2 regions of the Cryobacterium sp. SO1 genome follow, and region 2 is predicted to be linked to the other one. Evidence: predicted binding sites of a transcription regulator. Region 2 holds the regulator's gene; the other holds the start of a gene.
What was found. Region 2 encodes LexA, which represses DNA repair genes until DNA is damaged. Its sites were predicted from a motif close to TCGAACANNTGTTCGA; they were not measured.
Positions count from the first base shown of each region.

Region 1: the regulator LexA is predicted to act here: its motif matches at 2,651-2,666, upstream of BJQ95_RS02020 (Rv2578c family radical SAM protein).

Region 1 is NZ_CP067394.1:413,406-424,403, forward strand. It holds gene BJQ95_RS02010 (glycoside hydrolase family 6 protein) at 1-694, opposite strand, end outside; gene BJQ95_RS02015 (malate:quinone oxidoreductase) at 916-2,346, shown strand; gene BJQ95_RS02020 (Rv2578c family radical SAM protein) at 2,675-3,769, shown strand; gene BJQ95_RS02025 (sensor histidine kinase) at 3,943-5,274, shown strand; gene BJQ95_RS02030 (hypothetical protein) at 5,271-6,659, shown strand; partial or broken gene BJQ95_RS02035 (thymidine kinase) at 6,694-7,296, shown strand; gene BJQ95_RS02040 (response regulator transcription factor) at 7,518-8,168, shown strand; partial or broken gene BJQ95_RS02045 (IS110 family transposase) at 10,448-10,998, opposite strand, start outside.
Region 2 is NZ_CP067394.1:1,241,329-1,252,326, reverse strand. It holds gene BJQ95_RS05855 (DEAD/DEAH box helicase) at 1-1,917, opposite strand, end outside; gene BJQ95_RS05850 (SseB family protein) at 2,084-2,911, opposite strand; gene priA (bifunctional 1-(5-phosphoribosyl)-5-((5-phosphoribosylamino)methylideneamino)imidazole-4-carboxamide isomerase/phosphoribosylanthranilate isomerase PriA) at 2,895-3,641, opposite strand; gene hisH (imidazole glycerol phosphate synthase subunit HisH) at 3,704-4,336, opposite strand; gene hisB (imidazoleglycerol-phosphate dehydratase HisB) at 4,333-4,950, opposite strand; gene BJQ95_RS05830 (histidinol-phosphate transaminase) at 4,960-6,045, opposite strand; gene BJQ95_RS05825 (LysM peptidoglycan-binding domain-containing protein) at 6,186-6,584, opposite strand; gene lexA (transcriptional repressor LexA) at 7,003-7,626, shown strand; gene metE (5-methyltetrahydropteroyltriglutamate--homocysteine S-methyltransferase) at 7,705-10,026, opposite strand; gene BJQ95_RS05810 (methylenetetrahydrofolate reductase) at 10,026-10,998, opposite strand, start outside.

The DNA.
Region 1 (10,998 bases), 830 kb from region 2:
AGACGTTCGTCGCGAAACCGCGCACGTTCTGCACGCCGGCCCGGTTGAGCAGGTCAGCGGCGGTGGCCGGGTCGAGCCAGTCGGAGTGGCCCGCGTCGAGGTACACCGTGGCGAGCGTGGGCGCGAAGGTGCTGATGCCCTGCTGAATCTGCTGCACCCGCTGGTCGACGTTGCCGCACTCCGTGGCCAGTGACAGGGCATCCGGTTCGAGAATCACCACGGATGGCGTGAGTGTGAGCGCCGTCGCTATCGAGGCAACCCAGGTCGGGTAGTCGGTCTCCGAGAGGCCGCCGGCGGAGAAGTTGCCGCAGTCGCGGTCGGGGATGCCGTAGATGACGAACACCGGCGTCTGCCCGGTGGCGACGGCGGCGTCCACGATCGCGGCGACGTCGGCCTGCACGGTGTCCATCGGGTATTTCTCCGGCAGCAGCCAGATCGCGGCGGGCTGCTCCGCCATCCGCGCCAGGGTGGCGGCCTCGGCGGAGTCCGGGTCGGCGGTCGCGGCGGCGGCGGCGGCCCCGTTCGCGGTCGAATCAGGGTTGGTATAGAGGGAGAGCCCGGCGAGCGGGTTGCTGTGGGCGGCGCTGGTCACCGGAACGGCGAAGGTCCCGATGAACAGGCCCAGGGCCACGATGGGCGCGGCGAGGGCGATGATGCCCAGGGAAATGCCCAGACGGCTTCCGGTGGAGTCCATTGGGCCATCCTATGGGTCACCCCTATGGGTCACCCCTATGGGTCACCCCGGTGGGTCACCCTTGTGAGTAATCCCGACACGGCGCCGCGGATGCTCGCCCGCGGCACCCCGGCCGGCTGCCGCGCCCGCAGCCGCACCCCGCCGAAGCCGCCCGCGCGCCGGGTTAGAGTAAGAACGTGAATTCAGAAAAGGTCGATGTCGCCCTGATTGGCGGGGGAATCATGAGCGCCACCCTGGCCACCCTGCTCGCCGAACTGCAGCCCGACTGGAACATCCAGGTCTACGAGCGCCTCGGCGAGCTCGCCCAGGAGAGCTCGAACCCGTGGAACAACGCCGGCACCGGGCACGCGGCGCTCTGCGAACTCAACTACATGCCGCAGGCGGCCGATGGCTCCGTCACCGCCGAGAAGGCCGTGGCCATCAACGAGCAGTTCCAGATCAGCCGCCAGCTCTGGGCGCACCTGGTCGAAACCGGGGTGCTGCCCGAGCCGGAGAAGTTCATCAACTCCACCCCGCACATGACGTTCGTGCACGGCGCCGCCAACGTGGACTACCTGCGCAAACGCCGCGACGCGCTCGCCGACCAGCCGCTGTTCGCCGGCCTCGAGTACAGCGAAGATCCCGCCGTGATCGAGACCTGGACCCCGCTGCTCACCACGAAGCGCGCCGCCACCCAGAAGATCGCCGCGACCCGCATCGAATCCGGCACCGACGTGGACTTCGGCGCCCTCACCCGCTACCTCTTCGACTCGCTCAAGAAGCGCGGCGTGAAGGTGCACCTCAACCAGCAGGTCACCAGTCTCAAGCAGCAGGACGACGGCTCTTGGAAGCTCAAGCTGCTCAGCCTGGTAGGCCGGTACACGAACACCGTCGAGGCCAAATTCGTTTTCGTCGGCGCCGGCGGCGGCGCCCTCGCCCTGCTGCAGAAGAGCGGCATCCCCGAGATCAAGGGTTTCGGCGGCTTCCCCATCAGCGGCCAGTTCCTGCGAACCGCCAACCCCCAGGTCGTGGCCCAGCATCAGGCCAAGGTCTACGGCAAGGCCGCCGTGGGCGCCCCGCCGATGTCGGTGCCACACCTCGACACCCGGGTGGTGGATGGCGAGACCTCGCTTCTGTTCGGCCCGTTCGCCGGCTTCAGCCCCAAGTTCCTCAAAACCAGCACCTGGTTCGACCTGCCGTTCTCGGTGCGCGCGCACAACCTCGTGCCGATGCTCGCCGTGGCCAAGAACAACTTCGGCCTGATGAAGTACCTGATCGGTGAGGTTTTCGCCTCCCGAAAGGCCAAACTGGGCGCGCTGCAGGAATTCATGCCCACCGCCAAGGCCGAGGACTGGGAGCTGATCACCGCCGGTCAGCGCGTGCAGGTGATGAAGAAGGATGCCGCGCAAGGCGGCATCCTGCAGTTCGGCACCGAGGTCATCACCTCCGCCGACGGCAGCATCGCGGGGCTGCTCGGCGCCTCGCCCGGAGCCTCCACCGCGGCCCCGATCATGGTGGACCTGCTGGCGCGCTGCTTCCCCGGCGAGTACTCCCGCTGGGAGCCGCAGCTGCGAGAAATGGTCCCGAGTCTGGGCACCAAGCTCTCCGACGACCCCGCAGCCGCAGCCGCCTCCCTGGCCGCCACCGCGGCAACCCTGCACCTCACCGCGTAGGTTCTCCGGGGATCGCCCGGAAAACAGGAAACAGTGAGTTTAGGAGGACGCAATCGGCGAAAGCATCCTCGTAAACGGACTATGGCCTTATTATCGTGCGTGGTCCCCAACGCCCCGCCCGACGGATGCGCCCCCCGCCGAGCCGGCTTGGCGGCACCCGTAGCGCATAACTCCTGCAATTTCGTCTGAAGAGGCCCAAAACCGGCCGTTTGGGCTGGTTTTCGCGAGGATTGCAGGAGTTATGTCACACCCGCGCCCGTTACGGCGCTGGCGGATGACCGGCCCGCCTGCGCTTGCATCCCACTCGAACATGTGTTCGACTGGATGCATGCGCTGGAGTGGACAGGAACTGACGACAGAGCAGGCCGGCGCGCTGCCCGGCCTCGCCCGCCTGAACAACCTGGTGCGCAGCGTCCGCACCCCCGAATTCGACGGGATCACCTTCCACGAGGTGCTCGCCAAGTCCGCCCTCAACCGCGTGCCCGGCCAAAGCGCCATGCCGTTCGGCTGGACCATCAACCCGTACCGGGGCTGTTCTCATGCGTGTGCATATTGTTTTGCCCGCCCCACCCACAACTACCTCGACCTCGACGCCGGTAAGGACTTCGACAACGAGATCATCGTCAAGGTCAACGTGGCCGAGGTGCTCCGCAAAGAGCTCACCAAGCCCACCTGGGGCAAGCATCCGGTGGCCCTGGGCACCAACACCGACCCGTACCAGCGGGCCGAGGGACGCTACCGGCTGATGCCCGGCATCATCGCGGCGCTCGCCGACTCCGGCACCCCGTTCTCGATCCTCACCAAGGGCACCCTGCTGCGCCGCGATCTCGACCTGCTCCAGGAAGCCAGCCTGCGGGTGCCGGTAGACCTCGCCATGTCGATCGCGATCTACGACGACGCCCTGCAGCAGGCCGTGGAACCGGGCACTCCGAGCACCAAGGCCCGGCTGGCCACGGTCAGCGCCATTCGCGACAAGGGCATGGACTGCTCGGTCTTCATGATGCCGATCCTGCCTTTCCTCACCGATACCCGCGCCCACCTCGACGAGGCCATGCGGCAGGCCAAGGCCGCCGGCGCCACCGGGGTGCTCTACAGCGCCCTCTATCTCAAGCCGGGCGTCAAGGAGTGGTACTTCCACTGGCTCGAACAGGACCACCCCGAGCTGATGCCCAAGTACCACGAGCTTTACAAACGCGGGGCCTACGCGCCCAAGGAGTACCGCCAGTGGCTGGCCGAGCGCATCCAGCCGCTGATTCGCGCGCACGGGCTGCAGCGCCGCACCGAGGATCCGGCCACCGGCGGCATCCTCTCGACGGCCCTGACCGCGGCGCCCTCCCGCGCCGCCCAACCCGGCGGCCCGGTCGTCCCGCCCTCCCTGATCGCCGCCGAGCTGCCGCTCGACCTGACACCCACCCTGTTCTGAGCTGCGCGAGTCAGGCGCCGCCAGGCGGGTGGCGCGCCACGGGCATAGCGGCGCCTACCCCGCACAGCGGCACAACAGGCTCGATCAACGGGACACTCGCCTACTCAACGGAGGGGGAGTACCGACGCACACTCTGCCGCACAACTGCGATAATCAGCGGTGGAGAGGGCGCAATGTCACTAGGTCTACCCGGCCACCTGGTCAAGGCCACGCTCAGTCGTGCCCTGGCCCGGGCGTCGCACTGGTTCGGCCTCGTCTGCCTGGCCGGCGCCCTGTTCTCGGTGCTGGCGCTGAGCGTGTTCCCGCCCACCGACCGGCTACAGGTCACCGTCGCCGCGATCCTCGGCATGGGCGCGCTGCTGGCCCTGCTCGCCCGCTGGCGCACGGTGCCGCTCACCCTCGCCTACCTGCTGCTCGGCGCCGTGTGCACCTACCTGTTCACCAGCGCGGTGCTGGGCATGCCCGGCGTCTTCCCGTCCTCGGACATGTTCCTGATCTCCCTGCCCAAGATGGCCCTGATCATGGTCGGCGGCGCCGGCTCCGGCGCGCTGATCGGCGTGCTGTGGAGCACGGTCGGTTTCCTCCTCGCCGAGGTCGCCGCCACCCTCGCCGTCTCGCAAACCCCGGTGCCCGACCGCCCCGACGTGTTCAGCATCGTCACCTACCTGTTTCTGGTCGGCGTGATGCTGCTCGACGGACTCGCCCGCCGCACCGGGCGCACCGCCCAGCCGGCCATCCACCGGGCCGTGCAAGACGACGAGTCCCGCATCCTGCGCCACGACTTCGACGTGCGTGCCATCGCCCTCATGCACGACACCACCCTCAACCAGCTGGTGTCGGTGGCCCGCGCCAAACCCGGCCCCATGACCCGCGGCCTCGAGGCGGGCCTCCGCGAGACCCTGCAGACCCTCGCCGACCGTGACTGGCTCACCCACGTCGACGAACGCACCGCCGCATCCGCCGGCAATGACGGATGGCTGTCCAGCGCCGTGTTCCGCGCCATCGACCGCATGCGTGACCGTGGTCTGGTCGTGGACATCACCGGCGACAAGGAGTCACTCGCCCGCCTCGACCCGCAGAGTGACCGGGAGCTGGGCCTGGCGGTGCAGCAATGCCTGGTCAACGTGCTGCTGCACGCCGGCATCGTCACCGCCGAGGTGGTCATCGACGCCGACGACCAGAACGTCTCGGTGATGGTGCTCGATGCCGGCCGCGGCTTCATGGAGGCCGAAACCGGCAGCGACCGGCTGGGCCTGCGCCAATCTGTACGCAAGCGCATCGAACGGCTCGGCGGCTCCGTGCAGATCTGGTCCCGGCCCGGCGCCGGCACCTCGGTGCTGCTCACCCTGCCCGCCCCGCCCGTAGTGGCGAGCACCATCGCCGCAGCCTCCGAAGAAGCCGCCGCCGAGTTGCCCCCGTCCGGACCAGTCGTCCCGGCAGACCGGGGCACCTCGTTCGCAGCAGGGCAACTCCCGGATGCCCCCACCCCCGAGCCCACCCCGTGACCCGCCGACGCTCCACCCAGCAGCGCCTCGATCCGCTGGGCACCCTCGCCGCCTGGCCGCTGGCCCCCCTGATCGCCGCGATCGTGCTCTGTTACTCCGTGATCGCCACGGTCCTGCAACAGAACCAGATCCAGAACCCGCTCCTTGCCACCCTCGCCGTGCTCGCCATGGGCGCCGCCGCCGGCACCCTGGTGATCGCCGCCCAGCCGGCCAACGCCCCGTTCAACGGCCGCATGCACCTCGTGATGGCCGCCCTCGCACTGCTCGGCTACCTCTTCGAACAGTTCAGCCGCTGGGGCTCCAACCTGCTCGTGCAAGACGACTTCGGCCCGGTCTGTATCGGCTTCCTGCTCCTGGCGCTGGCCCCCTACCGGCCCTGGCGGCAGATCGCCCTCTCCGGCGCCGTCGCCAGCATTGTCGCCATCGTGATCACCCTGCCGCAGGCCGACTCGTTCAAGGTCACCGTGCCCGTCGCCGTATACGCGATCGTCTCGGCCACCCAGATCCTCGCTCCCGCCGCCGCCGGCGCCGCGTATTCCCGCCGTATTGTGCGCTCCATCCTGGCCTGGCAGACGGATGCCCGCCGCGCCATCGTCGCCCGCACCGAAGAAGCCCGCGGCCAAATGGCCCGGGCAGTGGTGGAACAGCAGGTCGCCGCCCTGAAATCCGGTGTGATCCCGTTCCTCGCCGATCTCCTCGAACGCGGCACCGTCACCGCCCTGGACATCGCCCAGGCCGGCCAGCTCGCCGCCGAGGTGCGCCGTACCCTGGTCGCCGAGATCGACCGCACCTGGCTGGACAGCGTGGCCACCCGGGAACGCGCCGCCCTGACCGAGCGCGGCACCCCCGGGTTGCTCGTCGTGGCCGACCCCGAGCACCGTGCCACCGCGTTCCGTGCCGAACAGCGCGCCGCCACCGCCGCCCTGATCGGTGCCCTCTGCGCGGCGCCCGGCTTCGACCCGCACAGCCTCGTCGTGCAGATCACCGGCACCGCCCCGCCGGTCAGGTCCGCCCCGAGCAAGGCCAGACCGGCGCAGGCGCTCCCCACCATGGCCCAGGACACCGCATCCGTGCCCCGCCTGCCCCGCACGCCCGCGGCCAAGCCCGCGCCCGCCGCCGCGGCGCCGGCCCAGGTGGACACCATCACCATCCAGGCCGCCCTCGACCTGCCGCCGCGCAAAGCAAAAGCCCTGCTCCGCCCGTACCTGGGTGTCATCCGGGTGGTCTTCGACAACGTGCGGGTCACCGTGCGCAGGCCCTCGCTCACGATCGAGTACGACAGCGTCCGCGACCCCAACGACGCATCCGCAGCCCCACAGGCGCCGTCCACCCCGGCCACCCCCGCAGGGGTGCGTGCTCAGAAAGCGCCCCGCCAAGTACGCTGAAACCTCAACGTACAAAAAGGCGGTACCGGCGGTTATGGCGAAACTGTATTTCCGATACGGGGCGATGAACAGCGGCAAGAGCACCTCGATGCTCCAAGCCGCCTACAACTATGAGGAGCGCGGCCACCGGGTACTGCTGGCCAAACCGTCGATCGACACCAAAGGCGACCGCGGCGTCCTCTCCCGGCTGGGCGTCACCCGCGGCGTCGACTTCCTGCTCACCCCCGAGACGGATGCCTACGCCCTGTTCCAGCAACACCGCGCCCACACCGAAACCGACACCGGACTCGACGTCAGCGCCCTGCTCGTCGACGAGGCGCAGTTCCTCACCGAAACCCAGGTCGACGACCTACTTCGCATCGCGATCATCGAGAACATCCCGGTTCTGGCCTACGGCATCCGCACCGACTTCCAGACCGTCGCGTTCCCGGGCAGCCGCCGGCTGCTCGAGGTCTCGCACAGCCTCGAAGAGCTCAAGACCATCTGCCGGTGCGGCCGCAAGGCCGTGTTCAACGGGCGCAAGGTCGACGGCGTCTTCGTCTTCGACGGCGACCAGGTGGCCATCGACGGCGTCGAGGTCGCCTACGAGTCGCTCTGCGGCTCCTGCTACCTCGAGGAGAGCCACGGCGTGCTCAACAACCGCCGCCGCGAACCCGTCAGCCGGAACGACGGCCACGACCAGGGCCAGGCGCCGGGGCGCTCAACCGATACGGATGCGCAGAATGCGAATCATCCGGTCGAGAGCGCCCCAGCGAGCCCCCCGGCTCGTTCCCCTTCATTACCCTAGGCACGCGGCCTCGCAGGCGAAAGCCGTTATTTATAGGGGCACCCGTTTCGGGTCTGCACGAGAGGCACAGAATGAACCGGTACCGGGTCGCGCTGATCGACGACCATGAGATCGTGGTGCGCGGGTTCGCCAGCCTGTTCGCCACCCTCCCCGAGATCGAGGTGGTGGCCACCGTCGCCACGGTCACCGAGCTGCTCAGCGAGGTGGGCGAGACCCCCATCGACCTCGTGATCCTCGACCTCCGCCTGGCCGACGGCTCCACCGTCACCGGCAACGTCGACCGGCTGCGGGCCACCGGCGTGGCCGTGCTCGCGTTCACCGGCGGCGACGACGCGCAGCTGATGCGCGCCGCCGCCCGCAGCGGGGTGCTCGGTGTGGTGCGCAAATCCGAGCCCACCGGCGTGCTGCTCGACGCGGTCACCCGCGCGGCGGCCGGCGACACCATCGCGTCCACCGAGTGGGCGGCGGCCCTGGATGGCGCCCCCGACCTCTCCGATGCCGGCCTGAGCCCCCGCGAGCGGGAAGTGCTCTCGCTCTACGCCGCCGGCGCCAAGGCGCCGCTGGTGGCCTCGCACACCGGGCTGTCCGAGCTCACCGTGGTCGACTACATCCGTCGGGTGCGCTCCAAGTACGAACGGGTCGGCCGGCCGGCGAACACCAAGATCGACCTGTACAAGCGCGCCCTGGAAGACGGCATCCTGCCGGTTCCCGGCCACTCATGAGCACCCCGGATCCGCTGGTCGAGCCAACCGCGCTGGTCGAGCCTGTCGAGACCGACCCCCTTCCTCTGGTTGAGTCCGTCGGGACCCCCGACCCCACTCACACCGCCACCGCCAACCTCACCCGGCTGCTCTGCATCGCCGTGGCCGCCGCGGCCGGCATCTTCGGCCTCCTGGCGATCCCCCTGTTCCTGGCCCAGGCCGGCAACCCGAGCGCGCCGGCGGCCGCGGCCGGCTTCGCGGTGTCGTTCGGTCTGCCCATCGCTCTCGGCGTCAGCGTGCGGTGGGCCACGCCGCGCATCTTGCAGGTCATCGTCGCCGCCGCGGCGCTCTGTTTCGTCCTGATCTTGAGTCTCCGGTTCCTCCTCACCGCCGAACCGATGCCCGCCGGCGCCGACATCTCCTGGGTGATCACCTTCACGGGGGTGCCCTGTGTGGCTGTGGCCATTTTTGCCCGTGAGAGCGTGGCCTGGGGGTTCACTCTGCTGGCCTGCACCCTGAGCGGGATGGTGCGGTTCCGCACCTCGGCCGAGGCCTACCCGGCCCTCGTCGGCCTCGCCGACGGGCTCTACTCCCTGCTGTTGGTGAGCGTGTTCGTCGCCTTCACCCTCGCTGCCCGCCGGTCCGCGACCCGCGTCGACAATGCCGCCCTGCTCACCCGGCAGGCCGAAGCGCTCCGCGCCGCGCAGGTCGCCGGCCGGCAGGAGCGGTTGACCATCGATGCGCTCGTACACGACAGCGTCATCTCCACCCTGTTGATGGCGGGCCTGGGCCGCACCCCGCCGGAGGTGGTCTCCGGGCACGCGTCGAAAACCCTCAGCCAGCTCGACGCGCTGAGCTTCCCGCCCGTTCAGCCGGTGGTGCTGGTCTCCGAGGCCGTCCGCCGCATCGGCCGGCTGGTTCAGCAGATCGCCCCGAATGCCGCGCTGCGGGTCGACATCCCGCCTCGCGCCGGCCAGCACGTCGACATCGAACGCACCGTGCCATCGGTGGCCGTGGCGGCCATCCTCGGCGCCGTCGGCGAGGCCCTGCGCAACTCGGTCGCCTCCGCCGCCGGGCACTACCCGATGATCCGAGCGGTGCACCGTGCGGTCTCGATCCTGTCCACCACCGACGGCTTCCAGGTCACCGTCAGCGACGACGGGGCCGGGTTCGACCCCGCGCTGGTGCCGCCGGATCGGCTGGGCATCGCCGAGAGCATCCTGGGCCGCATGGAGCGCCTGCCCGACGGCGCGGCCCACGTGCGCTCAGCCCCCGGCCGCGGCACCGAGGTCGTCGTCGCCTGGGCCCCCGACCGCCGGTCACTCGACCCCACCGAGCCGAACTCGCTGGTCGAGCCGAACTCGCTGGTCGAGCCGAATCCGCTGGCCGAGGCTGTCCCGTTGGTCGAGCGTGTCGAGACCCGCCGTCACGACCGCCGAGCCACCGAACGCCGCCCCGAGTCCATCCCGCAGCCCGACCCGACCCCGCACGAAACCGACCAAGCCGCTCTGGCCCGCACCTTCGACCTCACCACCCCCCTGGCCAAGCTGATTTTGGCACTTTTCGTCCTCGTTCACGGCCTACTCGCCATCATCGACATCGTGCCCGGGCGGCCCATCGCCCTCATGTTCGGCGCCTACCTCGCCATCGTGTTCTCCGCCGTCGCCCTGATGCGCCCCCTCAACCGTCCCTACCCCAGCACGCAGGTCGCCCTGGCCCTCGGACTCAGCGGCGCGGGCGCGGTCGTGATGTTCGTTTACCTCCCCGGCCAGAACGACGTCCCGTTCGCGCACTGGCATCTCGGCGCCATCACCCTGATCTTGGTGGTGCTCGCCGCCCGCGGCCACATCTGGTCGGCCTGGGTGGGCTACCTGGTCCTGGCCCTCTTTGCGGTCGGCTGGGCCGTCCACACCGGTCAGTCGGGCCTACTCGGCGGCGAACTGGTCAGCCGGCATGCCGGAACCTTGCTCGCCGGCACCCTCTTCGTGGTGGGGCTCGGCCGTTCCGAACGGGCCCTCCGGGTGCTCAACCAGGTCGACCTGACCCGCGCCCGGCACGACGCCACCACCGTCGCGGCCATCCGTGAGCGCAAGGCGCAGCTGCGCCGGGTCAATGCCCTGGCCCGGCCCACCTTGCTGCGCCTGGCCGAGACGCACGCCCTGACCGACGAGGAGCGCGCCCAGTGCCTCCTCGTCGAGGCCAGCCTCCGCGACGCCATCCGTGGCCGCGCCCTGTTCCTGGAACCCGTGATCACCGCCGTGAGCACCGCCCGGCAACGGGGGGTGCCCCTATGTGTTTCGTCAAGTCTTGATGGGGGTTTTGTTTTCGTAGAGCGTGCCATCGCGGAGCATGGCGTAGAGCACGTCACAGCGTCGGCGGGCGAGGGCTATGAGGGCTTGGTTATGGCGTTTACCTTGGGCGATCTTGCGGTCGTAGTAGGTGCGTGAGACGGGGTCGCTGAGGGCCGCGAAGGCGGAGAGGAACAGCGTGCGTTTGAGGACTTTGTTGCCACGCCGTGAGGGGTGCTCGCCTCGGATGGATGATCCGGAGCGTCTGGTGACCGGCGCCAGGCCGGCGTAGGAAGCGAGGTGGCCGGCGGTGGCGAACTCCTTGCCGGAGATCTCGGTGATGACACGGGCGGCGGTCCTCACACCGACCCCGGGCATGCTCGTGATGATCGGTTCCAGTGGGTTGGCGTCGACGAGCTCGGCGACCTCGACGGCAATTTCGGTGCGTTGGCGGTGGAGCGTGCTGAGCTGCTCGGCGAGGCGCGGCAGCACGGCGCGTGTGGCGTGGGTGCCACCAACGATGACGGTCTGCTCGGAGAGCGCCTGGAAGATTTCCTCTGCTA
Region 2 (10,998 bases):
GACGCGGCGGCCGGTGGGCGAGTCGCCGCCGACCATGAAGACGCCGAACAGGCCGCGGTCGGGGATGGTGCCGCCGCTGGTGACGGCCAGGCGTTGGGCGCCGGGCCGTCCAGTGAGCAGGCCCGAGTCGCGGTCCCAGATGATGCGTGGTCGCAGTTCGGCGAACTGGTCGGACGGGTACCGGCCGGCGAGCAGGTCGAGGGTGGCTTCGTACGCGGAGCGGGGCAGGGTCGCGAACGGTGCGCTCCGCCGCACGGCGTCGAACCATTCCTCGGCGTCGATGGGTTCGAGGGCGACGGCGGCGACGGTCTGCTGGGCGAGGATGTCGAGTGGGTTCGCGGGCACCTGCAGCGACTCGATCATGCCGGAGACCATCCGCTCGGCGGCGACGGTGGCGTGGATGAGGTCGGCCCGGTGTTTGGGGAAGATGATGCCCCTGGAGACCTCGCCGACCTGGTGGCCGGCCCGGCCCACCCGTTGCAGGCCGCTGGCCACGGACGGCGGCGATTCGACCTGCACCACCAGGTCGACCTCGCCCATGTCGATGCCGAGCTCAAGACTCGAGGTGGCCACCACGCAGCGCAGCCTCCCGGACTTGAGGTCGTCCTCGATCATGGCCCGCTGTTCCTTGCTCACCGAGCCGTGGTGGGCGCGGGCGAGCAGCGCTTCGGCGCCCTCGCTCTGGCCGCTGCCGCCCAGCAGTTCCGCGGGCGGCCGCGGCGGTGGCGTGACGGCAGCCCGGGCAGAGGATGCGCCGGCGCCGCCTGCCGCGCCGGGTCCGGCGCCAGCCGTGCCGCCGGCATCCGTTGCGCTGCCGCTTGGGCCACCCGCGAGCACCAGCTCGGCCTCGTCCGCGGCGGCGAGCCGATCGGAATAGATCTCGTTGAGCCGGGCGGTGAGCCGCTCGGCCAGCCGCCGGGAATTGGCAAAGACTATCGACGAGGAGTGCGCGAGAACGGCATCCACGATGGCGTCTTCGACGTGCGGCCAGATCGACCCGGTCTGCGGGGCGGCGGCGGAGGTGGCGCCCTCCGGGGCGGACACGGCGCCGAGCTGGGTCATGTCGTCGACGGGCACGACCACGCGCAGGTCGAATCGCTTCTCGTTCTTCGGCGCCACGATCTCGACCGGCTCGAGGCCGCCGAGGAACCGGGCGACCTCCGACGCCGGCCGGACCGTGGCGGACAGGCCGATGCGCTGGGCCGGCTTGGCGAGCAGGGCGTCGAGGCGTTCGAGGGACACGGCGAGGTGCGCGCCGCGTTTGCTGGCCGCGACGGCGTGGATCTCGTCGATGATCACGGTGTCGACACCACGCAGCGACTCGCGGGCGGCGGAGGTGAGCATCAGGAAGAGTGATTCCGGGGTGGTGATGAGGATCTCGGGTGGCGTCTTCACGAGCGCGCGGCGGTCCGCGGCGGGGGTGTCGCCGCTCCGCACGCCGACGGTCACCCGCACCGGTGCCAGGCCGAGCCGTTCGGCGGCCTGGCCGATGCCCACCAGTGGCGCGCGAAGGTTGCGTTCCACGTCCACGCCGAGGGCCTTCAGCGGCGAGATGTAGAGCACCCGGGTGCCGGTGGGCGCGGCGGTGGCAGCTGGGGAGGACGTAGGCGCGGCGGCGGCAGCTGGGGAGGACGCAGGCATGGCGGCGGCAGCTGAGGAAGACGCAGGCATGGCGGCGGTATCAGTGGCGGCGGCATCCGTCACCGTCGGCGTGCCTGCGGAGGCCGAGTAGAGCCGGTCGAGCGCCCAGAGAAACGCGGCCAGGGTCTTGCCCGACCCGGTGGGGGCGACGACGAGGGTATGCGAGCCGCGGGAGATGGCGTCCCAAGCGCCGAGCTGAGCCTCGGTGGGAGCGTCGAACGCGCCGGAGAACCAGGTTCGGGTGGCCGGCGACAGTCGCTGCAGAATCTCCGTCATCCTCCCATCCTCCCCGATCCCACCGACATCGGCCCGGATGCCGCCCCCACTGTTCCCGATGCGGACAATTGTGCCCGGCACACCGGGTGCAATTGTCCGGAGTGGTAATAGTTAGTGCTGCCGGGGCGGATGCCGCGCGCGGGACGGGCGGATGCGGCGGGACGGGTCAGGCGGAGGCGACGAGCTGCACGCGCAGGGAATCGACGCCGGTGGCGATGACGTCGTCGGCGGCCCAGCGGGCGGCCAGGCGGGCCAGGGTGGCGTCGAGGTCCGCGCGGCTGAGCCCGTCGACGAGCTCAAGGCGCACGATCAGCTCGGGTCCGGCCAGCCGGGCCTCGGGGTCTCCGGCGGTGAGGCGAACCGACAGTGCGGCGAGTTCGGTCGTGATGGACTCCTCGAACGCGGCGGCGACCTGACGGCTGGCGTAGCTCGGGGTCCACGGCGCGGACTGCGCGATGGCCCAGAGCGCCGGCCGGCGCACGACGAATTCGGTCTCGGCGGTGGGGTCGAGCACCACCAGGTCGGTGTTCTCCTGCGCGGCCGCCAGGGCCACCCGGGCCGCGTCGGCGGGCACCGGCCTGGCCTCGGTGTTCCATTGGCGCATCGTGGCGGAAGACGAGAACACCGGCAGCACCGCCCGGCCGTCCGGCCCGGCGACGGTGATGATGGACAGTTCCTGGGTCTTGTCGACCCGCAGGCCGTGCGGGCTATGTTCGGCGGACCCGGTGGCGCCGTCACCGCCGTCCGCATCCGCGCCGAGCGCGGCAACCAGCGGGATCAGCAGACGCGCCGAGCGGAGGGCGTCGATCACGCCCTCCTCGCCCAGCTCTCTGGCACGGAAACGGCCGAGCGCGGCGATCAGCGCCGGCGGCGCCAGGCCGTCATCGTCGGCGAACGCGGTGTCGTCCAGGGACCGGCCCGCCCAGGGCTGGCCGGCGGAGTCGGCGCCCGGGTCCGGCCGGCCGGTGGAGCCGAGGTTATGCGCCGGAGACATCCAGCGCCTCGGCGAGGGTGAACGCGCCGGCGTACAGCGCCTTGCCCACGATCGCGCCCTCAAGGCCCAGCGGCACGAGCTCGCGCAGCGCCGCGATGTCGTCGAGGCTGGCGATGCCACCGGAGGCGATCACCGGGCGGTGGGTGCGCTCCATGACCTCGCGCAGCAGTTCGAGGTTCGGGCCCTTGAGGGTGCCGTCCTTGGTGACGTCGGTGACGACGTACCGGGTGCAGCCGGCTTCTTCGAGACGTTCGAGCACCTGCCACAGGTCGCCGCCGTCCTTGGTCCAGCCTCGGGCGGCGAGGGTGGTGCCGCGCACGTCCAGGCCCACCGCGATGGCGTCGCCGTACTGCGCGATCACACTCGCGGCCCACTCCGGGTTCTCCAGTGCGGCGGTACCGAGGTTGATCCGCTTCACGCCGGTGTTCAGTGCCGCTTCCAGCGATGCGTCGTCGCGGATGCCGCCGGAGAGCTCGACGTTGACGCCGCGGAGCTGCTTGATGACCTTCTTGAGCACGCTGGTGTTGTTGCCACGGCCGAACGCCGCGTCGAGGTCGACGAGGTGGATCCACTCGGCGCCCTGGTTCGCCCAGTCGAGGGCGGCATCCATCGGGTCGCCGTAGTTGGTCTCGGTGCCGGCTTCACCCTGGGTGAGGCGCACGGCCTTGCCGTCGGCGACGTCGACGGCGGGCAGGAGGACCAGCTTCGGGGTCTTGTTGAACTCGCTCATGATGTGCTGTGGTGACCTTTTCGTGTTCGTGCGGCAGCGTGTGAGCGGCCGACTGGGGATGTCTAGTCGCGGAGCGTGCCGAGCCAGTTCTTCAGCAGGCGGATGCCCGCGTCCCCGCTCTTCTCCGGGTGGAACTGGGTGGCCGTCAACGGGCCGTTCTCGACCGCGGCCAGGAACGGTGCTCCGTGTTCGGCCCAGGTGAGCCGGGGAACCGGGAACGGCGGCATGACGTCGAGGGTCCATTCCTGGGCGGCGTAAGAGTGCACGAAGTAGAACCGCTCCTCCTCCAGCCCGCGGAACAGCACCGACTCGGGGTCGGCGGTGACGGTGTTCCAGCCCATGTGCGGCAGCACCGGTGCCGGCAGCGCGGTGACGGTACCCGGCCACTCGCCGAGGCCCTCGGTGTCGACGCCGCGTTCGACGCCGTGTTCGAACATGACCTGCATGCCCACGCAGATCCCCATCACCGGGCGCCCGCCGGAGAGGCGTTTGTCGATGATGTCCCCACCGTGGGCGTCGTTCAGTGCCGCCATCACGGCGCTGAACGCGCCGACGCCGGGAACGAGGAGGCCGTCGGCTTCGAGGGCGAGCTTGCGGTCACCGGTGAGGGTGACGTCGGCGCCGGCCAGCTCGAGCGCCTTGACGGCCGAGTGCACGTTGCCGGTGCCGTAGTCCAGGACGACGACCGAGGTCACAGGGCACCCTTGGTGGACGGGATCCCGGACACGAGCGCGTCGTAGGTCTTGGCCTGGCGGAAGGCGCGGGCGAAGGCCTTGAACTCGGCCTCCGCGATGTGGTGCGGGTCGCGGCCGCCGACCACGGTGACGTGCACCGTGAGCGCGGCGTTGAAGGCGATGGCTTCGAAGACGTGCCGCACCATGGAGCCGGTGAAGTGGCCGCCGATGAGGTGGAATTCGAACCCGGCCGGCTCCCCGGTGTGCACCAGGTAGGGCCGCCCGGAGATGTCCACCACGGCCTGCACCAGGGCTTCGTCCAACGGCACCAGCGCGTCGCCGTAGCGGGAGATGCCGGACTTGTCGCCCAGGGCCTGCTTGATGGCCTGACCCAGGACGATGCCGATGTCTTCGACGGTGTGGTGCACGTCGATCTCGATGTCGCCCTTGGCGTGCACGGTGAGGTCGGTCAGCGAGTGCTTCGCGAAGGCCGTGAGCAGGTGGTCGTAGAACGGCACACTGGTGTGGATGTCGCTCACCCCGGTGCCGTCGAGGTCGATCGACAGGTCGATGCTCGATTCGCTCGTTTCGCGCTGCAGGTGGGCACGGCGAGGCGAGGGCGTGACATTGCTCATGGCGTTAGTTTATTCGGCTATCGGAGCGAGCCGTGCGATGGCGTCCAGGAACGCGGTCGTCTCGGCGGCGGTGCCGGCCGAGACCCGCAGGTGGCCGGGGATTCCGACGTCGCGGATCAGGATGCCGTCGAGAAGGAGCGCCTCGAAGGTGGCGCGCGGGTCGGCGACCCCGCCGAAGAGCACAAAGTTGCTGCTGCTGCGGAGTGGGCTGAAGCCTAGAGCCCTCAGCTCGGTGACCAGCCGGTCGCGTTGCACCCGGATGTCGTCGACCATGGCGAGCATCTCGCCGGTGTGGGCCAGCGCCGCGACGGCGGCCGCCTGGGTGAGCGCGGACAGGTGATAAGGCAGCCGCACCAAGCGCAGCGCATCCGTGACCGCCGGGTCGGCGGCGAGGTAGCCGAGCCGTACGCCGGCGAACGCGAACGCCTTGCTCATGGTGCGCGACACCAGTAGGCGTTCCCGGCCCGGCAACAGGGTCAGGGCGGTGTCGGTGCCGTCGGGTGCGAACTCGGCGTAGGCCTCGTCGACCACGACGATGCCCGGGGTGGCGTTGTAGACGGCTGCGATAGTCGCCAGGGACAGCGGTGTGCCGGTGGGGTTGTTCGGCGAGCAGAGGAAGACGATGTCCGGCGCGCTCTCCCGCACCCACCGGGCGGCGGTCTCCGGCGAGAGCTCGTAGTCGGCGTCGCGGTCGCCGGGGATCCAGCGGGTATCGGTGCCGGACGCGAGAATGGAGTACATCGAGTAGGTCGGGGCGAAGCCGAGCAGGGACCGGCCCGGGCCGCCGAAGGCCTGCAGCACCTGCTGCAGAACCTCGTTGGAGCCGTTGGCCGCCCACATGTTGTCGCGGGTGAGACCGTGGCCGAGGTAGCCGGCGAGATCGTCCCGCAGCTGGCTGAATTCCCGGTCGGGGTACCGGTTGACGGTAAGGATGGCGTCGGCCAGGGCGGCCGCGATGTCGGAGGCGACGGCGGGCGGGATCGGGTGGGTGTTCTCGTTGACGTTCAACGCCACCGGCACGTGCAGCTGGGGTGCACCGTACGGGATTTGTCCACGGAGGTTGGCACGCAGGGGCAGGTCGTCGAGGCTGGTCACCCGAACAAGCTTAGTTGCGCCGCGCCGGGCCTCATTCAACGGGCCTGTGCGGTGGCCGGATCACGCGGGCGCCGGATCATGCGGCGGCCGGATCAGTTGTCGGCCGGATCAGTTGTCGGCCGGATCAGTAGTCGGCCGGATCAGTAGTCGGCGGGTAGCGCGAGGCGCTGGCCGGGCTGCACGGCCTCGGAGGCGAGCTGGTTGAGGTTGACGATGTCGGCGATCACGTCGCGCGGGTCCTGCGACGGGGCAATCGTCTCGGCCAGCTGCCAGAGGGACTGGCCGGCTTCGATGGTGACGTAGTCGAAAGCGGCCGCGCCGATGCCTGCGGTGCCCTCGGCCGCGGCCATGCCGCCGTTGAGGGCGACGCCGATGGCGCCGAGCACCAGGGGCACCGCGGCGAGGGTGGTGAACACGGCGCGCCCGCGACGGGTCAGTCGCAGGTGCGTGGTGGGCGTGCTGGCCTGGGCGGGGCTGATTCGGGTGTGGCTGGCCGCGGCGTGGGTGATGGAGCCGGGCTTCACTGCGTATGCGCTCATGTCAAACCTCCTGGTAACGCATCTGGCCCTCGGCCGGGAGGGCCAGATGCGAATCTATGTTCCGAATATATCTTCGAGTGTTCGAACAATCAACCCTGTTTCCGGATATTGTGGAGAGATATTCCGCAACACACTCGAATGCATGTCTACGACATCGTCGCTCGGTGGCTACAGTTTTGATCGGGTAGCAGTACTCAAACAGACACCACCGACATTGCCGCCGACGGTTCTCAGACGCACTTCGGTGGCACCATGTGCCGGCACGGTCCGTGCCGCACAGCTAGCAACACCAGCCCCAGACCGAGCACCAGCCCAACCGACTAACCAGAGGAGCGACACCGTGGCACAACAGAGCACACCTCGGGACAAGGGCGGCACGCGACGCCGCAAGAGCCTGAGCGATAAACAGCGCGCCGTGATGGACGTCATCCAGCGTTCGGTCCGCGACCGCGGCTATCCGCCGAGCATGCGCGAGATCGGTGACGCGGTGGGCCTGTCCTCGCTGTCAAGCGTGACCCACCAGCTGCACCAGCTCGAGTTGAGCGGGTACCTGCGTCGCGACCCGCACCGGCCACGCGCGCTGGAGGTGCTCATCGAGCTGCCCCAGTCCTCCGAGGAGGTCACGCCAGGCGCCGCAGACGACTACCAGTCCGGCATCCAGGTGGGCGACGCGGCGATGGTGCCGCTCGTCGGACGCATCGCCGCCGGTATCCCGATCATGGCCGACCAGCAGATCGACGAGATCTTCCCGCTCCCCCGCCAGTTGGTCGGCAAGGGCGAGCTGTTCATGCTCAAGGTTGTCGGTGAGTCGATGATCGACGCCGCCATCTGCGACGGTGACTGGGTGGTCATCCGTCAGCAGAAGACCGCGGAGAACGGTGAGATCGTCGCCGCCATGCTCGACGGCGAGGCCACCGTGAAGGTGCTGCGGCAGCGTGACGGCCACACCTGGCTGCTGCCACGCAACACCAACTTCGAGCCGATCCTGGGCGACTACGCCGAGGTCCTCGGCAAGGTCGTCGCGGTGTTGCGTTCGGTCTAGCCCCGGTTCCCACGAAACAGGCCCGACCCCGCGTGGGGTCGGGCCTGTTCTGTTACCGGCGGAACTCAAGAAAACGGATCAGACCAGGGTCGCCCGCACGGCGCGCGTCGCGTCGACGATGTTGCGCAGCGACTCCACGGTCTCCGCGTAGCCGCGGGTCTTCAGCCCGCAGTCCGGGTTGACCCAGACCTGGCGGGCGGGGATCGATTCAAGCGCCCGCTCGAGCAGCTCGGTGATCTCCGCCACCCCGGGCACGCGGGGCGAGTGGATGTCGTAGACGCCCGGGCCGATACCGTGGTCGAAGCCGCTGGCCTGCAGATCGGCCACGACCTCCATCTTCGACCTGGCGGCCTCGATGCTGGTGACGTCGGCGTCGAGGTTGCGGATCGCGTCGATGACGACCCCGAACTCGGAGTAACAGAGGTGCGTGTGGATCTGGGTCGCATCGGCCACGCCGGCGGTGGCCAGTCTGAACGATCCGACGGACCAGTCGAGGTAGTCCGCGTGGTCCTTCTTCTTCAGCGGCAGCAGCTCCCGCAGCGCCGGCTCGTCGACCTGCACGACCTGGATGCCCGCAACCTCGAGGTCTCGGATCTCGTCGCGGAGGGCGAGCGCGACCTGACGGGCGGTCTCGCCCAGCGGCTGGTCGTCACGCACGAACGACCAGGCCAGGATGGTGACCGGTCCGGTGAGCATGCCCTTGACCGGCTTCTCGGTGCGGCTCTGGGTGTAGCTGGACCATTCCACTGTGATCGGCGCCGGCCGGGACACATCACCCCAGAGGATGGACGGTCGGGTGCACCGGCTGCCGTAGGACTGCACCCAGCCGTTCTCGGTCACGGTGAAGCCGTCCAGGTTCTCGGCGAAGTACTGCACCATGTCGTTGCGTTCGGGTTCGCCGTGCACCAGCACGTCCAGGCCCAGGTCTTCCTGGAGTTGCACGACCCGGTCGATCTCGGCGCGCATGAGGTCCTGGTAGGCGGCGGGGTCCAGCTCGCCGGAGACCAAGCGGGCACGGGCGCGGCGGATGTCGCCGGTCTGCGGGAAGGAGCCGATGGTGGTGGTCGGCAACGGCGGCAGGTTGAGCACGGCCGTCTGCGCGGCGAGCCGTGTCTCGTAGTCGCCGCGGCTGAAGTCCGCCGGGCTGAGCCTGTCGAGCCGGGCGCGCACGGCACCGTCGCGCACGCCGGGTGCGACCCGGCGCTCGGCGAGGGATGCTGTGGCCGCAGCGAGCTCGGCCTGGATGGCGTCCCGGCCCGCGGTCAGACCGCGAGAGAGGGTGGCGACCTGCCCGATCTTCTGATCGGCGAAGGCCAGCCAGCCGGTGAGGTCCGCACCGAGCTTGGTCTCGTCGGTGACGTCGTGCGGCAGGTGCAACAGGGAGGTGGAGGTGGACACCGTGACCCGGTCGGTCAGGGCGCGCAGCCGGCCGATTGTGTCGAATGCCGCCGCGAGGTCCCCCCGCCAGATGTTGTGGCCGTCGATGACACCGGCAACGAGGGTCGTGTCGTCCAGCCCGGGGATGCCGGCCGGCACCGTGCCGCGCACCAGGTCCAGGCCGATCGCCTCGACCGGGGTGCCGGCCAGCACGGGAAGGGCGTCGTCGAGGCTGCCGTAGGGGGCTGCGACGAACAGGGCCGGGCGGGAGTCGAGCCCGCCGAGGGTCTTGTAGGCCTGGGCGAGGGCGGCCAGGGCGCGATCTCGCGGGATGCCGATGCTCTCGCTCACGAGACCGGGTTCGTCCAGCTGCACCCACTCGGCGCCGGCCGCGGCGAGGCGTTCGATCAGGGTCGCGTAGACGGGCAGCAGGTCGTCGAGGCGGTCGAGGGGGTGGAAGCCGGCCGGGGCCACTTCGCTCGGCTTGGCCAGCAGCAGGAAGGTGACCGGGCCGACGATGACCGGCCGGGTGAGGAAACCGTCGGCGACGGCTTCCTCGAATTCCCGCACGATGCGGTCGCTGGCGAGGTGGAACCGGGTCTCGGGGCCGATCTCCGGCACCAGGTAGTGGTAGTTGGAGTCGAACCACTTGGTCATCTCGAGGGGCAGGTTCTGGCCCGCGCCCCGAGCAAGGGTGAAGTAGCCGGCCAGGTCGAGGCGACCGTCGGCGTCAACGAGGTCCGCGAACCTGTCGGGCACGGCGCCCACCGTGACGGCGGCATCCAGCACCTGGTCGTAGAACGAGAAGCTCTCGGGGATCGACGAGTCGGCGCGGCCGAGGCCGAGTCCGGCGAGGCGCTCCCTGGTGGTGCGACGCAGCGCCCACGCGACCGCCTCCAGCTCGGCGGTGTCGATGCGGCCGGCCCAGAAGGCTTCGACGGCCTTTTTCAGTTCGCGCCGGCGTCCGATTCTGGGGTAGCCGAGGATCGTTCCGGTGGGGAATGCGGGGACGGTGGTGGTCATCAATAGTCCTTCGTGGAGTTAATGCCGGTGTGGACGCCGAGAGAGGCGCTGGGCGAGGTCGGGGGTGCGGGTTGGGACCGGCCGGGCGCCAGAGCACCGGCGCGGTCGAGGACGGTGAGGACGGTCTCGTGCTGGTTGAAGGCGTAGAGGTGCAGGCCGGGCGCGCCGCCGGCGATGAGCTTTCGCGCCAGGGTCACGGCATGGTCGATGCCGATCTCGCGCTGACCTTCGGCGGTGGGCTCGACCTCCAGCTGGATCGCCAGCTCGGAGGGCAGGTCCTCACCGGAGAGCTCGAGGATGCGCCGCAACCGGCCGGGGCTGGTGACGGGCATGATCCCCGGGAGGATCGGGAACTCCACCCCGGCCTCCCTGGCCCGCTGGATGAAGCTCAGGTAGTGGTCGGCGTGGAAGAAGAGTTGGGTGATGGCAAGGTTGGCTCCGGCGGCCTGCTTGGCCAGCAGGGTGTCGATGTCCTGCGCCGTGGACCGGGAGCGCGGGTGCCCGTTCGGGAACCCGGCCACCGCGATGCGCACGTGTTCGTGTTCGGTCTTGACGGCGCGGGCACGGGGCAGTCCGGGGATCGGCGTCTCCCGGTACGGCACCCGTTCGGCCTGTACCCGGTGGATCAGTTGCACGAGTTCACCGGCGCTCTGCAGGTCGCCCAGAAAGGTGTCGCCTTCCGCGAGCCCCTCGGGCGGGTCTCCGCGCAGGGCCAGGAAGCTCCGCACTCCGGCGTCGAGGAACTCGCGGATCAGGCTGCTCGCCTCGGCGTGCGAGGAGCCGACGCAGGTCAGGTGTGCCATCGGGTCGACCCGGGTGGCCTGGAGGATGTAGCGAAGCACGTCCAGGGACGAGGTGCGGGAGGAGCCGCTGGCCCCGTAGGTCACCGAGATGAAGTCGGGTGCGGCCGCGGCGAGGGCGTCGATGGTGGTGTGCAGTGCGGTTGCGGCGGCATCCGATTTGGGCGGGTAC